2 regions of the Clostridioides sp. LIBA-7602 genome follow, and region 1 is predicted to be linked to the other one. Evidence: a T-box and tRNA genes for the amino acid it is inferred to sense, from the RefSeq annotation. Region 1 holds a T-box; the other holds one or more tRNA genes.
What was found. The T-box of region 1 lies ahead of leuS (leucine--tRNA ligase). A T-box ahead of a tRNA ligase gene usually reads a tRNA of that ligase, here a tRNA-Leu.
Positions count from the first base shown of each region.

Region 2: it has a tRNA-Leu gene. The T-box ahead of leuS (leucine--tRNA ligase) is inferred to sense a tRNA for this amino acid. The anticodon was not compared.

Region 1 is NZ_CP196991.1:2,936,191-2,946,619, reverse strand. Features, by position in the region: gene ACTG45_RS14105 (antibiotic biosynthesis monooxygenase family protein) at 1-243, shown strand, start outside; gene ACTG45_RS14100 (alpha-amylase family glycosyl hydrolase) at 343-2,346, opposite strand; gene recX (recombination regulator RecX) at 2,499-3,137, opposite strand; gene nadD (nicotinate-nucleotide adenylyltransferase) at 3,413-4,102, shown strand; gene yqeK (bis(5'-nucleosyl)-tetraphosphatase (symmetrical) YqeK) at 4,103-4,675, shown strand; gene rsfS (ribosome silencing factor) at 4,791-5,141, shown strand; T-box leader at 5,194-5,384, shown strand; gene leuS (leucine--tRNA ligase) at 5,492-7,912, shown strand; gene ACTG45_RS14070 (asparaginase) at 8,000-8,995, opposite strand; gene aspD (aspartate 4-decarboxylase) at 9,116-10,429, opposite strand, start outside.
Region 2 is NZ_CP196991.1:155,789-166,217, reverse strand. Features, by position in the region: gene ACTG45_RS01145 (2-oxoacid:acceptor oxidoreductase family protein) at 160-717, opposite strand; gene ACTG45_RS01140 (thiamine pyrophosphate-dependent enzyme) at 718-1,470, opposite strand; gene ACTG45_RS01135 (3-methyl-2-oxobutanoate dehydrogenase subunit VorB) at 1,470-2,549, opposite strand; gene ACTG45_RS01130 (4Fe-4S binding protein) at 2,578-2,793, opposite strand; gene ACTG45_RS01125 (hypothetical protein) at 2,836-3,513, opposite strand; gene buk (butyrate kinase) at 3,503-4,582, opposite strand; gene ptb (phosphate butyryltransferase) at 4,604-5,506, opposite strand; gene ACTG45_RS01110 (CdaR family protein) at 5,811-6,992, opposite strand; gene cdaA (diadenylate cyclase CdaA) at 6,989-7,828, opposite strand; tRNA gene ACTG45_RS01100 (tRNA-Arg) at 8,755-8,828, opposite strand; tRNA gene ACTG45_RS01095 (tRNA-Gly) at 8,838-8,912, opposite strand; tRNA gene ACTG45_RS01090 (tRNA-Asp) at 8,923-8,999, opposite strand; tRNA gene ACTG45_RS01085 (tRNA-Val) at 9,005-9,080, opposite strand; tRNA gene ACTG45_RS01080 (tRNA-Gly) at 9,086-9,159, opposite strand; tRNA gene ACTG45_RS01075 (tRNA-Glu) at 9,169-9,243, opposite strand; tRNA gene ACTG45_RS01070 (tRNA-Met) at 9,259-9,334, opposite strand; tRNA gene ACTG45_RS01065 (tRNA-Leu) at 9,350-9,435, opposite strand; tRNA gene ACTG45_RS01060 (tRNA-Asn) at 9,441-9,515, opposite strand; rRNA gene rrf (5S ribosomal RNA) at 9,522-9,638, opposite strand; rRNA gene ACTG45_RS01050 (23S ribosomal RNA) at 9,769-10,429, opposite strand, start outside.

The DNA.
Region 1 (10,429 bases):
ATTGTAAATGATTTAGAAATGAAATTTCATTCTATACAACCTGGTTTTATTGATACAGAGCTTTTGTATGATGAAAAAAGCCAAAAATGGATTATGATACAACATTGGGACTCTATGGAAGACCTTAAGAATTCTTCTAGCAAGATGTTTAAGGATTCTTCAACTGAGAAATTTAGAAAAGCCTTAAAAAGTCAAACTGTTAAAATGAACATAATGCCACAAATTAAAAGCTGGAAATTATAGTATTAAATCTAAAAAGTAATTAAACCACAAGAAAATAAATTAGCCAAATAACATTTTGTATTAAAATTGTTATTTGGCTTTTAATATATATTTTAATATTTAAACATTATCATCTAAAAAAACTATTGCTGTACGAGATGCAACAGGTAGTTTTGAAGATGGTGGGGCTGAACTAAAGTATACATTATAGTCTAGTAAATTTTCTTTTTTTGTATTTCCTCCAAACTCTATCATATCAGTACTTAGTATTGTTTTATAGTTTGTATTTTGAAATTTTGAAATATCGACTGACTGTATTAGATTAGGATGGAAATTAAATATAAATAAATATTTGCCCTTACTGTACACTAAAAGTTTTTTATCATTATCCATATGTATAAGTTCATAGCTATTTTGGATAAAAACATCACCGTATTTTGTAAGTTCAAGCATAGCATTATCAAAGTTTAATAATTGTTTATATTTTAAAGTATCATTTTCTGAAAGGTTCCATTGTCTTCTAGCATACTTATAACTCCAATTATTTCCTTCTCGTGGAAAATCAATCCATTCAGGATGTCCAAATTCATTTCCCATAAAATTTAGGTAACCTTCACCAGCTAAAGAAAAAGTTATTAATTTAATTAGCTTAATTAGAGATATGGCTCTATTGATAACATGGTTATTTGAGTCTATTTCCATATTCCAGTACATTTCCTTGTCAGCCAACCAAAAAATAATTGTTTTGTCACCAACTAACGCTTGGTCATGAGATTCACAATAACCTATATTTTTTTCACCAGGACGTCTAGTTGTAAGCTCATACCACATTTTACCTAAATCCCAGTTTTCATCAGATAAGTTAGAAATAGTTTTTATCCAAAAATCTGGTACTCCCATTGCAAGTCTGTAGTCAAATCCTATTCCACCATCTTCTATAGGTATACACATACCAGGCATTCCGCTCATATCTTCTGCGATACTTATTGAATTAGGTTTAATCTCTTTTATTAATTCGTTTGCAAATTGGAGATATGTTATGGCTTCAATATCTGTATTCATGCTAAAATATTTTTTATAACTATCAAATGAAACTCCAAGACCATGGTTATGATATAACATTGAGGTTACACCATCAAACCTAAAGCCATCAAAATGGTACTCATTTAACCAAAATTTTATGTTTGAAAGTAAAAAATGGATTACTTCGGGTTTACCATAGTTAAATAGCTTTGTACCCCAAGCAGGATGATTTCCTTTTGAACCTGAGTGGAAGAATTGATGTTCACTTCCATCAAACTCATTTATTCCCTCCAAAGTATTCTTTACAGCATGAGAATGAACTAAATCTAATAAAACAGCAATTCCCATAGAATGAGCAGTATTTATGAGATTTTTTAAGTCTTCAGGAGTACCAAACCTAGATGAGATTGCATAAAAGTTTGAAACTTGATACCCAAAAGATGCATAGTATGGATGTTCCATAATAGCCATAAGCTGAATAGTATTGTATCCAGATTTTTTTATTTTAGGAAGTATATTTTCAGTAAATTCATTATACGTTCCGATAGATTCGTTTTCAGTAGCCATGCCTATATGACATTCATAGATTAGTGGAGAAGCTATGCTTTTTAAGTCAAATTCATTATCAGTCCAGACAAACGGAGTTTTTGGTTGCCATATTTGTCCATTAAATCCACCAAAATCCTTTTGAATTACTCTTTTTATATATAGTGGTATACGGTCAAATGTTTTTCCATTTGCAGTTACTTGTACTTTTACCTCTGATTTGTGAGGTAAGCTATCTTTACCAGGAATAAATATCTCCCAATTACCAGAACCAACTTTTTTGAGAAGATGAGATTTTCTATTCCAATTATTAAAGTCACCAATTAATGATAAACTGTCTGCATTTGGAGCCCATTCTCTGTAAAACCATCCATCATTTGTTTGATGAAAGCCATAGTAAAGGTGAGCATTTGCAAAAGAATTAAAATCTTTATAGTTAGTTAATATTTTTGACTTCACATCTTCATAGTGTTTCATTCGCTTTTTTATATCAGACTCAAATGGTTGCAGGTATACATCAATGTCTAAAATTTTAAATCTTTTTTGACTTTTCATTTTATTTCTCCTCCATAATAAATATTACATCTAAAAAATAATATTTATCTCATACTATCTTCTCTATATAATTGATATATATTATATAATCCTAATAAAAAGCTTAAACCACCAATGATTAATTTCATAATTTACCTCCTTAGTATTTACACTTATATATCATATTCATCGAAATTTAAAAGTTTGTTTAAAACTCTTTTAATAATATCATAATCAAAGCCTTTATAGGAAAGATGTTGAGAAATTTTTTGATATATTTTCTTTTTATCTTCCTTCTTTACCCTTTCAAACCTTTTTTTTGCTAGATACATAGCATTTTCAAATTCAGTATCCTTATCCAATTCAGACACAGCTTCATCAATTGTACTTCTATTGATACCTTTATTATATAGATTTTGCTTAATTCTGTTTTTACCACATCTATTTAAATTAACATTTGTATTAACTATTTTTTGAGCTAATACACTATCATTTACGAGATTATAATTTTTAAGAAAATCTATAACTCTATCAATTATGTTTTCATCAAATTCTGCTGATAACTTTTCTTTTATTTTTTTTTCAGACTGGTCAGCATGAGATAAAATATTTAGTGCTTTATTTTTAGCTTTTATATACATTTCATCGTCTAAAAGAGGTTTTAATTCCTCTTCATTTATTTCATTACCCTTTTTTAAATTGAATGTATAAACAAGTTCTTTAAATATAGCAATAAAAAATTTATCATCTACATAAATATTAACTCTATCATCATTTCTTTTTTGTTGTTCTATCTTAGTAATTGTGCCCATAAATCCTCCCTTTTTGTATGTAATTATATTAACAAAAGCAACTAATAAAATTTAATAAAAAACTTACATTTATATGTTATATTTTATCAAAATTAAGACAAAATAGTAAAAAGTTATTTTTATTAAAAAGTAAAGTAAAAACATGTTAAATAATTATTTTTTAAAGCATTTTTTAGCATATAAATATAATTATATACCAAAAAAAATAAATTATAAGCTTTAAGAAATAAAAAATAATGGTACAATAGTATTATAACATTAAAAGGAGACAAAATATGAAAAGCGAAAATCTAGTTAAGAAGGCGGAATTGAAAAATACTGAAAAACTAGAGAAATTTAATCGCCATAAAGGCAAAATCAAAATAGGTATATTGGGAGGTACTTTTGACCCTATACACTATGCTCATTTAGCAACAGCAGAGTTTATTAGAGACAAGTATGACATTGACAAAATTATCTTTATACCATCAGGAAATCCACCACATAAACTATGTATCACTACAGACAAGTATGATAGATATAATATGACACTTCTAGCAACTGAAAGCAACGAAGATTTTTTAGTTTCAAAAGTAGAAATCGAAAGAAAAAAAAGGACTTATACAATAGACACATTAAAATACTTGAAGAAAAAATACAAAGATGCAGATATTTATTTTATAACAGGGGCAGATGCTATTTGTAGTGTTGAAGAGTGGAAAGATGTAAAGAAAAACTTTGAGTTAGCTACCTTTATAGCTGCGACAAGACCAGGAATTAGTTTGTTAAGGTCACAAGAGACTATAGAAAAGTTAACTAAAAAGTATGATGCTGACATTATAACAGTTTATGTTCCATCACTGGATATATCGTCCACATATATAAGGGAACAGCTAAATGAAGGCAAGTCAATACGTTACTTAGTACCCGAAAATGTAGAAAATTATTTATATGAAAATAAACTATATCAATATGGAGATGATTAAATGAACTTAGAGAATATTAACCAGAGACTAAATCAAATGCTACCAGTGGGGAGGCTTAGCCACTCAAAAAATGTTGCAAAATGTGCTGAAAAATTATGTGAGATTTATGGGTGTGACAAAGAAAAAGCTTGTTTAGCAGGAATGATTCATGATTGTGCAAAGTATTTAAGCGATAAAGAAATAGAAGATTATGTAAATAAGTATGAAATATACTTAGACCCAATAGAGGATGGAAATCGCTCTCTATCTCATAGTGTAATTGGGTCATACATATGTAAGTATGAGTTTGGAATAGAAGATGAAGATGTTATAAATGCAATCAAATATCATACGACAGGAAGAGAAGATATGTCTCTTTTAGAAAAAATAATTTACATAGCAGATTTAATTGAAGAAGGAAGAAAATTCCCAGTTGTAGATACATTAAGAGATTTAGCATATGGGGGAAAGCTTGATGAAGCACTTTTGACTTCTTTTAATAATACTTTAATGTTTGTTATCAATAAAGAAGAAGAGATACATCCAAGAACAGTTATGGCAAGAAACTATCTAATTAAAGAAAAGTTATTATAAAAAACCTGCATAAAGGTAAATATATTAATAAATTTAAAGTTGACTATGTTACAAAATCATATTAATATGTTACAATAACTAAGTGTACTTTAATTAGGAAAGTGAGGAATTTTATATGACAGTGGAACAAATGACAAAAATAGCATATGATGCCATAGAAGATAAACTGGGTCAAGATACAGTTATAATAAATATAGGAAAGGTTTCTAGTTTGTGTGATTACTTTATTATCACTACAGCATCTTCTCAGAGACAGGTAAAAGCTATTGCTGATAATGTAGAAGATGAATTATCAAAACTAGGACTAGAACCAAGAGGAAAAGAAGGACAAAGCACTCAAACTTGGGTACTTCTTGATTATGGAGATGTAATGGTTCATGTATTTAATGAGGAAAACAGAGGATTTTATAATTTAGAAAAATTATGGAAAGATGCACCTTATATAGATATTGACACATTAGCATAAACATGATAATATATGTTATTATAATTAGAAAATTTCAAAAATTATATTAAATTGAATAGACTAGAGCAGTAAAAGACTATATTTTTTCAGAGAGTTAGTGGCAGGTGAGAACTAATATTATATAACTTTGAACTTACTAGATTGAAATCTATTTTCCGTAGCTGGATTAAAAGCTATCTAAGAGGGTCTATATAATGTAGGCTAATTAGGGTGGTACCGCGAAGATTTATCCTCGTCCCTAAACGTAAGTTTAGTGACGAGGATTTTTTATTTTCAAGGAATTATTTGGAAATTATAAGTAAATAATATTAAATAAGGTAGTTGAACACAACTAAAATAGGAGGCAAAATATGAGCGTATATAATTTTAAAGAAGTAGAATCGAAATGGCAAAAAATTTGGAAAGACAATAATCAATACAAGATGGATACAGCACAAACTGAAAAACCTAATTATTACACATTAGAAATGTTCCCTTATCCATCTGGAAAGATACACATGGGTCATGTTAGAAACTATTCTATAGGTGATGTTGTCGCAAGATTCAAAAAAATGGAAGGGTATAATGTACTTCATCCAATGGGATGGGATTCTTTTGGTTTACCAGCTGAAAATGCTGCTATAAAGCATGGGATACATCCACACAAATGGACAATGGAAAATATAGAAGAAATGAAAGAACAATTAAATTTATTAGGCCTTAGCTATGATTGGGATAAAGAAGTAGCAACTTCAACTCCAGAATACTATAGATTTACTCAAGAGATATTTTTGAAATTTTTAGAACATGGACTTGCATATAAGAAAAAATCTTATGTTAACTGGTGTCCTTCTTGTGAGACTGTTCTTGCAAATGAGCAAGTTGTTCAAGGAGCATGTGAGAGATGTAAAGCAACAGTATTAAAGAAAGATTTAGAGCAATGGTATTTTAAGACTACTGAATTTGCAGAAGAATTACTTAATGATTTAGATACATTAGATGGATGGCCAGAAAAGGTTAAAATAATGCAAAAAAATTGGATAGGTAAGAGTACAGGAGCAGACTTAGTTTTTGATATAGATGGAACTGATAAGTCTATGACAGTATTTACAACTAGACCAGATACAACTTATGGAGTTACTTATATGGTACTTGCTCCAGAACATGAGTTAGTTAAAGAATTGGTTGCTGGTACTGAATATGAAGCAGAGGTTGAAGCTTTTGTTCAAAAAATGCATACAATGACAGAAATAGAAAGAACAGCGGCTGATGTAGAAAAAGAAGGAATGTTTATAGGTAGATACGTTATAAATCCTTTAAATGGTAAGAAGGTTCCTCTATGGATAGCTAATTATGTGTTAGTTGAATATGGAACTGGAGCTATAATGGCAGTTCCTGCACATGATGAAAGAGATAGAGAATTTGCTGAGAAATATAATTTAGATATAATAGATGTAATAACAGAAGATAACAAAATGATAAACTCAGAAGAGTTTAATGGATTAGATGCTTCAGAAGGATTTGAAGGAATAATAGATAAATTAGAAAAAGAAGGTAGAGGAAAGAGAACTATTAACTATAGATTAAGAGACTGGTTAGTTTCAAGACAAAGATATTGGGGTTGTCCTATACCTGTAGTTTATTGTGATGAATGTGGAATAGTTCCAGTTAAGAAAGAAGATTTACCAGTTCTTTTACCAACTGACGTTGAGTTTACTGGAAAAGGGGAATCTCCACTTACTACTTCAAAGCAATTTATGTCAACAACTTGTCCTCACTGTGGAAAACCAGCTAGAAGAGAAGTTGACACTATGGATACATTTGTAGATTCTTCTTGGTATTTCTTGAGATATGTGGATAGCAATAATGAAAATGAGCCATTTAGTAAAGCGTTAGTTAATAGATGGCATCCAGTAGACCAATATATAGGCGGAGTAGAACATGCTATAATGCACTTGCTTTATGCAAGATGGTTTGTAAAAGCATTTAAGAGTATGGGGATGGTAGATTTCGATGAGCCATTTAAAAACTTACTTACTCAAGGAATGGTTCTTATGGATGGTTCTAAAATGAGTAAATCTAAAGGTAATACAGTATCACCTATGGATATAATTGATGAGTATGGAGCAGATACTGCAAGACTTTTTGTATTATTTGCAGCACCACCAGAAAGAGATTTAGACTGGTCAGAGCAAGGTGTTGATGGATGCTTTAGATTCTTAAATAGAGTTTATAGATTGGTTGATGAGTTAGCAGATGTAGTTAAAAAGGACGTAGAGTTTGGAGAATTAAATTCTCAAGATAAAGATATGAGATATACTATACATTCTACACTTAAAAAAGTTACAGCTGATTTAAGTGAAAAATTTGGATTTAATACTGCTATATCAGCTCTTATGGAATTAATAAATGATATGTATAAATATAAAGAGTTAGATAATATAAATGAAGCAGTTATAAAAGAAGGTGTACAAACTATAGTAACTATAATTGCACCATTTGCACCTCATTTAGGTGAAGAATTATGGACTATGATAGGTAAAGATGGAAGCGTATTTGATATAGATTGGCCTAAGTATGATGAAAAAGCTTTAGTAAAAGATGAAATAGAAGTTGTTGTACAAGTTAATGGAAAAGTTAGAGGAAAATTAACTGTTAACTCAAATATATCTAAAGAAGAAATGGAAAAAGTAGCTTTAGAAGATGAAAAAATAAAAGGATTAGTTGAAGGCAAAACTATAGTTAAAGTTGTTGCTGTACCTAAGAAGTTAGTTAATGTAGTTGTGAAATAAATCAAAACTATAAGATAAAATAATACCCCTATTACAAATTAATTAAAAATTTGTAATAGGGGTTTATTGTTTTAAGATTTATTATAATTAACAGTAGATTCCTTTTTCAAAGAAATCCTTGATTTCATCAAGATTATCAGTTTTTCCAAGTGCCAAGATAAGTTTTATTCTAGCTTTTTGACCTGGAAGGTCTCCACCAAATATACATCCAAGATTTTTTAAATCTCTGCCAGAGCCATAATAACCATAGCTATCAAACACTCTACCTGAGTGGCATCTAGAAACTATAACAACAGGAAGTCCTTTTTCTCTAGCATATTCAACTCCAGAAAGCATCTGAGGAGGAATATTACCTCTACCCATTGCCTCAATAACTATACCTTTATATCCACTATCAACAGCAAATCTTATAAAGTCTGCATTTTCTCCTACATATGCTTTAAATAAAGCAACTTTAGATTCTACTTTATCAGTATCTATAATTGTTCTATTTACGATATCTCTTGTAAGAACAAGTTCATTACAGTCAATTATTCCTAATGGGCCACTAGTTAAAGATTTAAATGTATTTAAAGAAAGAGTATTTGTTTTAGTAGCTTCAGAAGCCAATAATACTTCATTGTTTAAAACTACAAGAACACCTTTGCCCATAGCATCTTTAGATACAGCAGTACAAACTGATGCAGATAAATTACTTGAACCATCATATCCAAGCTCAGAGCTACTTCTCATAGCACCTGTGACTATTACAGGTTTGATATTATCAATTGTAAGGTCTAGAAAATAAGCTGTTTCTTCTAAACTATCTGTACCATGTGTTATTACAACTCCTGTAATATCTTTTCTAGCTAATAAATCATTTACATAATTTTTTAATTCCATCATTCTATAAGGCGTTATATGAGGTCCTGGAATTTCATCAAAGTTAAAGACCTCAACATCTGCAACTTTATCAATGTTGGTAACCATTGATAATATTTGTTCCCCTGATAAGGTTGGTATAGCAGCTCCCACTTTATCATCTACTGTCATAGATATAGTTCCACCAGTAAAAACTATGGCAACTTTTTTCTTAATACTCATACTATTCTCTGCCTTTCATAAATAAAATTTATAATTCCGATAGGATTATATCAAAAAAAGTAGCTAAGGTCTACATAAATTCTTTTATTCATATAATTTAGATATTTCAGTGTAATAGAACTATTTAATAGTTTTTTGCCATTCAGTAACGTAGCTATTTAGTATTTCTCTTATGGCTTTTCCTATCTTAGTGTAAGCTTCATCATATAAATTTGCTAGAGATATTCTAATTGACCATTCAGGGCCATAGAATCCATTTCCACTAAGTAAGACTACAGAATAGTCATTAGCTAATTTATAAAGAACATCTACTGGAGTGGAATTTTTATTTATAAATTTAAATAAGTCTTCTCCATAGTTTAATTTAGCCCATTCTTCAATATCAAACTGAGTATAATATGCAGCATTATTTTTACTTTCATTGATTGGAAGCTCTAAAGCTTCAAACAGTAGCTTCTGACGTCTATGACAAATACTCATATTAAGTTTTTTGTAGGCATCAACTTTGTCAATTAAGGCAAAGGCAGAGAAAAATGCCATTTGTACTTGCTGAGGAGTAGAAAGACCCGCAGTATGATTAAGAGCAACAAGTCTACTATCAGCAACAACTCTTTCCATAAATGAAAGACTAGAAGGATTAAGACTCATATCACTGTAACGCTTATCTACTGATTTTTTTAGTTCTCCAGTTAAATCATTTATCTTCTTATCAAAAACATTCTTCTTATGAAGTGCAAATGTACCAAGTCTCCATCCTGTAACTCCAAAATATTTTGAATAAGAATAAACTCCAACAGTGTTGTAAGGAAGTTTTGACATTAATGATGAAAAGTCTTCTACAAAAGTTCCATACACATCATCTGATATTATCATTAAATCTTTGTTATAATTCTCAATCACATCTATTAGGTTATTACAAGATGTGTCATCCATAGCTATAGATGCAGGATTATTTGGATTGACAACAAATAAAGCTTTAATAGACTTGTCACGAAGTTTTTCTAATTCTTTTTTTGTGTATTGCCATGTATGAGCACCTTTTTCATCAACTTCATTAGCATTTATATTTACAACTTTAAAATCGTAACGAGGAAGATTAGGTATTTCAAGATAAGGTGTAAATATTGGAGTCATTAAAGCTATAGTATCACCTTTTTTTAGGAGTTCATTAGCCATTAATGAATCAAAAATATAACACATGGCAGCTGTAGCACCTTCAACAGCAAAAATCTCTACATCACCATATTTACCTGATATATCGTATTTCATTTCTTGAACTAAGTAATCATGTACTATTTTTTCCATATGAGGTAACATTCTATCTGGAAGTGGATAGTTATCACCAATGATTCCATCAGCTAATTCATGAACAAATTCATCTCCATCAAATCCAAGTTCATTTATACCAAAGTTTATAATATCTCTAGCTAAATA
Region 2 (10,429 bases), 1.5 Mb from region 1:
CTTTCATAATTGAAAAGCTTGCAATTTGTATTATATTTTTATAGTTCATAAAATAACATTATATTCTTAATTTCAGTCATAAAAACATTTTAATACTTATCAGCAAAAAAGACAATAGAAATAATTCTATTGTCTTTTTTTTGACATCTTTTTTCTTTATTAGTTAGTTGCTACAGAACATGCAGCATCCATACCTTTTTGTAAAGCTTCTCTGTTTAATGGAACGAATTTTTCTTTTCTAGGTCCAAAAACTTTCTTAAATGCTTCTAATACAGATTCTATATCTACAGTATCAGCTACTTTTAAGTAAGCCCCTAGCATTATCATATTAGCAACTTTGTCATTTCCTAACTCAACTGCTAATTCATTTGCTGGTATATAATAAACATCTACATCTGTTCTATCAACTTTTTCTTTTATTAAAGAGCTATTTACTATTATTTTTCCACCAGGGATAACATCATCTTTGAATTTTTCAAATGCTGGTATGTTTAATAATATAGCTGCAGTTGCATCATCTGTTATAAGTGGAGAACCAACTGGCTCACTAGATACAGTTACTGCACAGTTTGCTGTACCTCCACGCATTTCTGGTCCATAAGATGGTAACCAAGAAACTTCTTTTCCTTCTAGCATTCCTGCATAAGTAAGTAATTGTCCCATAGACATAACACCTTGGCCTCCGAAGCCTGCACATATTACTCTAGCTGTAGACATTTACTTCACCTCCTCAACTTCAACATTTTTGAAATTTCCTAATGGATAGTATGGTATCATATTGTCTCTTAACCATTGTAAAGCATCATTTGGAGCTAGTCCCCAGTTTGTAGGACAAGTAGATAATACTTCTACTATTCCAAATCCTAATCCTGCTTGTTGAACTTGGAATGCTTTCTTTATAGCTTTTTTAGCTTGTCTAACATGAGCTGGAGTATCAACTGCTACTCTTTCTACAAATACAGCTCCTGTTAATGTAGCTAACATTTCACTTACTCTTATTGGATAACCTTGAGTTTCAGCATTTCTTCCTGATTGAGCAGTAGTAGCTCTTTGTCCAACTAGTGTAGTTGGAGCCATTTGCCCACCAGTCATACCATATGTTGTATTGTTTACGAATATAGTAGTTATTTTTTCACCTCTAGCAGCTGCATGAACTATTTCAGCAGTACCGATTGAAGCTAAGTCTCCATCACCTTGATAAGTGAATACTGTATTTTCAGGATGAACTCTTTTTATTCCTGTAGCTGCTGCTGGCGCTCTACCATGAGCAGCTTCTTGAGTGTCACAGTTGAAATATTTATATCCTAAAACTGAACATCCAACTGGAACAACACCTACAGCATCACCCAATACTCCTAATTCTTCTAATACTTCACCAACTAATCTATGGATTATACCATGTGTACATCCTGGACAGTAGTGAGTTTGAGTATCTTGTAATCCTTCAGTTTTCTTAAATACAACAGCCATTATCTAGCACCTCCTGCAACCAATTCTCCGGCAATAATTTTTTTAGCTTTTTCAACTATTTCTGCTGGTGTTGGAGTCATTCCTCCTGGTCTTCCATGGAAGTAAACTGGTAATTTACCTTCTACTGCCATTTTAACATCTTCCACCATTTGTCCCATACTCATTTCAACAGTTAATATGTTTCTAGCATTAGGAATTTGGTCAAATGCTTCAAATGGGAATGGCCATAATACTTTAGGTCTTATAAGACCTGCTTTTATTCCTTCTTCTCTTAATATATCAATTGCGCTTTTTACTACTCTTGAAGTAGTTCCATAAGCTGCAAATACAAATTCAGCATCTTCTGTTTTGTACATTTCGTATTGAACTTCATTTTTTTCCATTGCTTCAAATTTTTCTTGTAAATGCCAACAATGGTCTTCTAGTACTTCTGGCTCTAAGTATAGAGAGTTTATTACATTAGGTACTCTTTTCCCTTTAGTTCCAACAGTTGCCCAATCTTTAGGAGGCAATTCTCTTTTCTTTTCAGGAGCTTTAAATTCAACTGGCTCCATCATTTGACCTATCATACCATCTGCAACTACCATAACTGGTGATCTGTAGTAATCTGCAACGTCAAAAGCTTCCATTATCATATCAACAGCTTCTTGAACTGTAGCTGGTGCGAATACTGGAGTTCTGTAGTCTCCATTTCCTCCACCTCTTGTAGACATAAAGTAGTCAGCTTGTGAAGGTTGTATACTTCCAAGTCCTGGACCACCTCTCATTACGTTAAGTACAACACAAGGAACTTCTGCACCTACTGCATATGTTATACCTTCTTGTTTTAAAGCAACTCCTGGTGAAGATGAAGAAGTCATAACTCTTGCTCCTGCACCTGCTCCACCATAAACCATGTTTATCGCAGAAACTTCTGATTCAGCTTGAACGAACGCTCCACCTATTTTTGGTAACTCTCTTGATAAATATTCTGGTAATTCACTTTGTGGAGTTATTGGGTAACCGAAGAAATATTTGCAACCAGCTTCTATAGCTGCTTTTCCAAATGCTTCGTTACCTTTCATAAGTATCTTAGCCATTAAAATTCCCCCTTAAATATTAATTAAATTAATCTCTTTCTACTGTTATAACTACATCTGGACACATAGTTGCACAACTTGCACATCCTATGCATTTTTCCATTTCAAAAACAGTTGCTGGGTTATACCCTTTTTTGTTTATTACATTTGAGTCTAATTGTATGATTTTTACTGGACATGCTTCAACGCATAATCCACAACCTTTACAACGTTCTTCATTAAAAGATACTTTTCCTTTAGCCATTTACCTAAGCCTCCTTAAACTTTCTATATATTTGAGCTCAAACTACATCCAATCTTCTCTCATATATAATTTTATAGGAAAAATTTCTCCTTCTATGTCTTTTGGTAACTGTTCAACAAGATTTTCTAAACACGCAACATATCTTATAGGTATATTACATTTCTCAGAAACTTCTTTTGCAACTTTCTGTCCTCTTAAAACATCATCAATAGTAGTAAATCTAATGAGATGAGTATTATTAATCAGACCTGTTACCTTTAACTTAGAAGATTTTTCTATTTCCTTTATATATTGGATAACTTCTTCAGAAGTTTGAGTTTTCTCCCTATTTGCATTTATTACAAAAAGCATATCATAGTCGCCTTCTTTTAACAAATGACTAAATCTTCCTATAACTCTAGCACCTACATTATCTCCACCTAAATCTATAACAGAATTGTATGAATGGTCCACCATAGGAGACATTACTTCTGCTGATACTGCTGGTAAATCTAATGTTGGAGCATTGATTGAGCTATCTATTGGTTGTATACCTAAAGATTTCATTAGCTCTTTCTTTTCTCTAGTTCTAAAGTATACATTTACCACATCTAAATCGGCTATAGCAACTTTGCCAGAAACCATATCTCTTAATTTAACAACATAGTTCATCGCAAATTCACTTTTACCACTTCCATAGTGACCAGTTATGATTCTTATTCTTTTATCATTAGTTATCATAAACTTGGGCCTCTTCTTCACCAGTTAAAACTCTAAGTCCACCTTGAGCTAATGCAATCATTTCATCTTCTCCAGGATAAACTTTTACATCTGCTATAAATTTAACTCTATCTGCAATCATTTCTGTAAACATTTTTGAATATGCGATTCCACCAGTTAATAATATTGCTTTTACATCTCCCTTAAGAACGGCTGCACTAGCTCCTATTTCTTTAGAGATTTGATATGCCATAGCTTCATATAATAATTTAGCTTTTTCATCACCAGCTTCAATTCTTTCTTCAACTTCTCTAGCATCATTAGTATTTAAGTATGCAACTAATCCGCCATTACCTTTTATTTTCTTTTTAATTTCATCTTGAGTATATTTTCCACTAAAGCACATTTTTACTAATGCCCCTACTGGTAATCCACCACTTCTTTCTGGAGAGAAAGGTCCTTCTCCATCTAATGCGTTTGCAACATCTACTATCTTACCATTTTTATGAGCTCCAACAGAAACTCCTCCACCCATGTGAGCAACTATAAGATTTATATCTTCATATTTATTTCCTATTTCTCTAGCATATCTTCTTGCTATTGCCTTTTGATTTAAAGCATGTACTACACTTGCTCTGCTTATTTCAGGCATACCAGAAATTCTAGCTATATCTTCTAATTCATCCACAACAACAGGGTCTACTATGTATGAAGGAACATTTGCTTCATCACCTATTTGTTTTGCTATTATTCCACCTAAGTTTGAAGCATGTTCTCCTAAAACTCCTACTTTTAAATCTTCAATCATCCCAGCACTTACTGAATAAGTACCACCTTTTATAGGTTTAAGAAGTCCTCCTCTACCTACTACAGCATCTAATTCAGATGTTTTTACTCCACCTTCTTTTAGAGCTTCTTCTATTACTTGTTTACGGAATTCAAATTGATCTGACACTTTCTCATATTTTCCTATTTCTTCTGAGGAATGTCTTAAAGTTTTTTCAAATACTAAATCCTCATTATCAAATACAGCTATTTTAGTTGATGTCGATCCAGGATTTATTGTTAAGATTTTAAATATTTTGCTCATTTGCCTATTTCCCCCTTAAATTTAAGCCTTTGCTGCCATTAAAACACCTAAAGCTATTGAGTTAAGTTTAGTTTCTTCGCTGTCTGCTCTAGAAGTTAGTATTATTGGTGCTTTAGCCCCAACTATAACTCCTGCATTTTTTGATTTTGAGAAGAATACCAAAGCTTTATATAATATGTTACCACCTTCGATATCTGGAGCTAACAGTATATCAGCTCTTCCTGCTACAGGATGATTTATACCTTTATGTTTAGCTGCTTCTAAAGAGACTGCGTTATCAATTGCAAAAGGTCCACCAACCATACAACCTTTGATTTCTCCTCTTTCATACATTTCTTCCAGTTCTTTAGCTTCAACTGTATCTTTCATTTTTGGATTTACTTTTTCTTTTGCGCATATTGCAGCAACTTTTGGTTCGTTTATATCTAGTGAATGTGCTACTGTACAAGCATTTTCTATGATTTGCTTTTTAGTATTTGTATCAGGAGCTAAATTCATAGCTGCGTCAGTTATGAAAAATAATCTGTCATATCCCTCTACATCAAATACTGCTACGTGACTCAATACATTTCCAGTTCTAAGACCTACTTCTTTGTTTAAAACTGCTTTTAGTATTATTGATGTGTCTACTAAGCCTTTCATTACCATGTCGGCTTTTCCTTGTGAAACTAATTCAACAGATTTTAGAGATGCTTCTGCTAAATCTTTTATATCTATCAGTTCATAATTTTCGATATCCATGTCTATGCTTTTTGCAATTTCTTTAGTCTTTTCTATATCACCTACTAAAATAGCATCTGCTATTTTTTCTTTTCTAGCCATCTCAACTGCCATTAAAACTTCTTTATCTTGACAACATGCTACTGATATAGTTTTAGGTCCTCTTTCTTTTGCAAACTTAATTACTTCTTCAAAGCTTTTCATGCATTTCCACCTCATCTTGAATTTTTTGAAATAGAACTTTTTATATCTCAATTAAATTATAACTCGTTCAGCAACGTTTTCCTAGGGATAATTGAAATATTTAATTCAAAAATATTTATTTAAATCTATTTATCAGTCTTTTTTCATATATCTAATACTTTTTAGATTTAACAAATATCTCATTGTCCTTATTTTATAATATAACTAAAATAAACAAGATGCAACAAAAACATAAAATTAACAAACTTAATTTTATAGGTTTTTTTGTCGCATCTTGTAACAACTAAATATTCGAAATATTTGTTCATTCCACTTCAACAATATTAGGTTCTATATTTATTTTTTTAAATTGAGATGTTGTTTCATATTTTATTTTATATTTACTATCTTCTACAGGCCCTTCTGATAAATCAATAAACAACGAAATATCTTTTTTATTTAGCTTACTTAAATCTTCTGTTGATTCTACAACAACTTTTATATCTACATCAGAAATTATACTTGGATTATCCATATTTGTTGGAATATTTCTTAATTCAATATCCCCTACACTATATAGAAACTCTGCACTTAACTGTTTTGTTTCATTTAATTTTATTGTTATAGAACTCTCCTCAAGAGTTATACCTTCTGGAACTTCTAAACTCACTTCTTTTTCTTCTCCATTAGCCAAACCAGCTAAATCAACAGGTTTTGTCTTAATATAATTTATTTTGTCTATATTTTCTTTCTTTCCTTTTATTGTAACTTGTTCTGCACTTAATTTATAGTTTTTCAATGCATCATTATCTTTACTATCTTTTAGATTTACTCTTATTGGTACAGTTTTTTCTTTTAATAGTTCTATTTGTGCCGTTACAAAAGATGAACTTAATGTTACACCTTCAACCTTAGTTCCCTTACTATTTAATGGGATTAATTCCAATTTTTTAGAAAAATCTTCTGTTTTATTTCCAACATCTAAATTAGCTCTTACACTTTTGACTTCATTAACTAGACTCCTTGGACCCGACACATCGACAAAATCTTTACTAAGTTCAATTTTATTTATATTTCCTTTTGAATTTCCACTTACTTCTACCTTTATATCTCTTTTTTCTTTTATATTTTTTTCAAGATTCACTACTAAAACATCATGCTTAAATTCTATAGTGACACCTTGAGGAATATTTGCTTTTAAATACACTTCTTTCTGTCCTTGTATTGGGTCTTCAATAGTTCCATATACATGTATATCTTCTTTTTTAACACCTTGTACCTTTGATAAACTGCCTTTTATATATACATCTGCTGTTAATTTTTCGTCTGGATATATAACAAGATTTTTATCTTTTAAATCACTCATATTACTTATAGATACAGGTATATCTTCAAACCCTTTAGTTTCTTCAGGGTCAACCACAGCCATAACATACATCCATAATGCAATTGCACTTAAAAATGATATTATTTTTATTTTGGTATTATTTTTCAGTCTGTTTATCATTTAAATATACCACCTTTGAAAAAACTTCTTGTTTCTGTATTTGTTTTTAAATTACTACGTAATATATTCATCATTCTTTCTCTAGAAATATCTCTATACAATTTACCTGACTTAGCAATTGAAACTCCTCCAGTTTCTTCCGACACAATCAGTGTAATACAGTCAGATACTTCACTTACACCTATTCCCGCTCTATGTCTAGTACCTAAGTCTTTGCTTAAGTCCTTACTTTCTGTCAATGGTAAGAAACATGCAGCTGCCTTTACCTTAGAATCTCTAATTACAACAGCTCCATCGTGTAATGGGGTATTGGGTATAAATATATTTATTAATAGCTGTCTAGAAATTTCAGCATCAATAATAGTTCCTGTATTTATTATATCACTTATTCTAGTTTCTCTTTCCATTATGATAAGAGCACCTATTTTTTGTCTAGAAAGTGAATACAAAGCTTCTACAATTTCCTCTATATTTCTATTAAGAGTTTCTTCCGAAGTATTTACATTCTTTCCAAATAAATTAAACTTTGCTCTTCCTATATGCTCAAGTCCTGCTCTAAATTCTGGTTGAAAAATTATAAGAGCAGCTATAACTCCATAATCTAAAGCTTTAAGAGATATCCAATAAACGGTATGCAATTTAAAAGTGTTACTAAGTTGAGTTGCTAATAAAAGAAATATTATTCCTTTAAATACTTGTTCTGCCCTTGTATCTTTTATAAACATAAATATTTTGTAAAAAATATACGCTACTATAGATATGTCAATTAAATCATATATACTCATTCTTAATATTATATTAAAAAATCCATTTAAAAAAGAATTTATATCTAACACAGTTTTATCCTCCTGTTTGATAACTTCTTAATTATTTACACTATGTATTATACTATATAAATCTAACTCTATACAAACTATTTAACTTTTGTGTAAATAATTCTAATTTTATGCTTCGAGATTGTTAAATAATCTCTAAACACATCAAAAATATCAATCAATAAATACATATTTTTATTAAAATTAGTTTCAAGTCAATTAAATCAAACCATCAAGGCGCGAATACAAAATAGTACTCGCGCCTTAACGCAGTTTTATGCTATAAAACCTATTTAATATATCATTAACTAATATATATTTACTACAATAAATTTGATAATCTACTCATCAATTGTAAAATTAAAAGATTATCTATCATTAATATTATCTTATTAATGTAATTTTTATCTTAAAGTAATAACTTGCTTTATACCTAGTTTAGATAAATTTATTTTAATATGTTACTTTATTTTAATATGTTACTATAAATTACTATTAAAAGTTATTTTCCATAACTAAAATAACACACATTCTCAAATTTATACATTCATCACTCATACTATTATAATCCATTTAGTATAATCTATAAATGTTACATTACATTGTCAATTCTTTATAATACTTAACTTTTTATAATCTATTATATAGGTACAATTAATTACTCTATAAGTTCATAAGGTAATCTAATGTATTAATATTCTAAAGTATACAATATAATGTATATATTCTTTACCTACTAGTTAATAACTCCTTCTAACTATACGTTTCATAAACTTCTTGTAGACTATTATACATTACCATTCATATGTTTACAATATTAATGAATATACTGTAACTCTTACATATTTTAAAGTTTATAAAGAAAAAGACACAGGTAATGTACATGTATCCTGTGTCTTTTTAAACAATATAAAAGTTTACTATAAAATATAGTAAACTTTTCTTAATGAGCGCACAGGGATTCGAACCCCGGACACACGCCTTAGAAGGGCGTTGCTCTATCCAGCTGAGCTATGCACCCAAGTTATTATGGAGCGGGAAACGAGATTCGAACTCGCGACTTCAACCTTGGCAAGGTTGCGCTCTACCACTGAACTATTCCCGCTTATTTAGTTTGGCGACCTGGAAGGGGTTCGAACCCTCGACCTCCAGCGTGACAGGCTGGCATTCTAACCAACTGAACTACCAGGCCGCAAATGGTGGGACCAACAGGGCTCGAACCTGTGACCCCCTGCTTGTAAGGCAGGTGCTCTCCCAGCTGAGCTATGGTCCCATTTTTGGAGCGGGTGAAGGGGATCGAACCCTCACAGCTGGCTTGGAAGGCCAGAACTCTACCATTGAGCTACACCCGCATATTTAATTGGTGACTCGTAGGGGAATTGAACCCCTGTTACCGCCGTGAAAGGGCGGTGTCTTAACCTCTTGACCAACGAGCCATTTTAATATTTTAATGGTTGCGGAGGCAGGACTCGAACCTACGACCTTCGGGTTATGAGCCCGACGAGCTGCCAACTGCTCCACTCCGCGATATTGTTTTATAAGTGCCGAAGACCGGAATCGAACCGGTACGAGAGGTAAGTCCCGCAGGATTTTAAGTCCTGTGCGTCTGCCAGTTCCGCCACTTCGGCTTTTTTGGCTCCAAGGGTGGGGCTCGAACCCACAGCCTACCGGTTAACAGCCGGTTGCTCCACCGTTGAGCTACCTTGGAACATTAACGTGGCTACGTCCTACTCTCCCAGGCAGTTTCCCACCAAGTACCATCAGCGCTAGAGAGCTTAACTTCTGTGTTCGGAATGGGAACAGGTGTATCCTCTCTGCTATTGTAACCACATAATCTTTATACTTAATATATTTTATGTTTAATATAACTATTAAACTTTAGAATCTAGTAAATACTAGTTTCCTTAGAGTTAGTACTCTAAAAACTACACATATATTTTACTGAATGGACATCAAATAATTTGGTCAAGTCCTCGACCTATTAGTATCGATAAGCTAAATACATTGCTGCACTTACACCTTCGACCTATCAACCAGATAGTCTTTCTGGGGTCTTACCCTTGCGGTGGGAAATCTTATCTTGAAGTTGGCTTCGCGCTTAGATGCTTTCAGCGCTTATCCATTCCGTACATAGCTACCCAGCCATGCCCTTGGCAGAACAACTGGTACACCAGAGGTACGTCCATCCCGGTCCTCTCGTACTAAGGACAGGTCTTCTCAAATTTCCTACGCCTGCGACGGATAGGGACCGAACTGTCTCACGACGTTCTGAACCCAGCTCGCGTACCACTTTAATGGGCGAACAGCCCAACCCTTGGGACCTACTACAGCCCCAGGATGTGATGAGCCGACATCGAGGTGCCAAACCTCCCCGTCGATGTGGACTCTTGGGGGAGATAAGCCTGTTATCCCCAGGGTAGCTTTTATCCGTTGAGCGATGGCCCTTCCACGCAGAACCACCGGATCACTAAGTCCGATTTTCATCCTTGCTCGACCTGTATGTCTTGCAATCAAGCTCTCTTTTGCCTTTACACTCTACGTACGATTTCCGACCGTACTGAGAGAACCTTTGAGCGCCTCCGTTACCTTTTGGGAGGCGACCGCCCCAGTCAAACTGCCCAC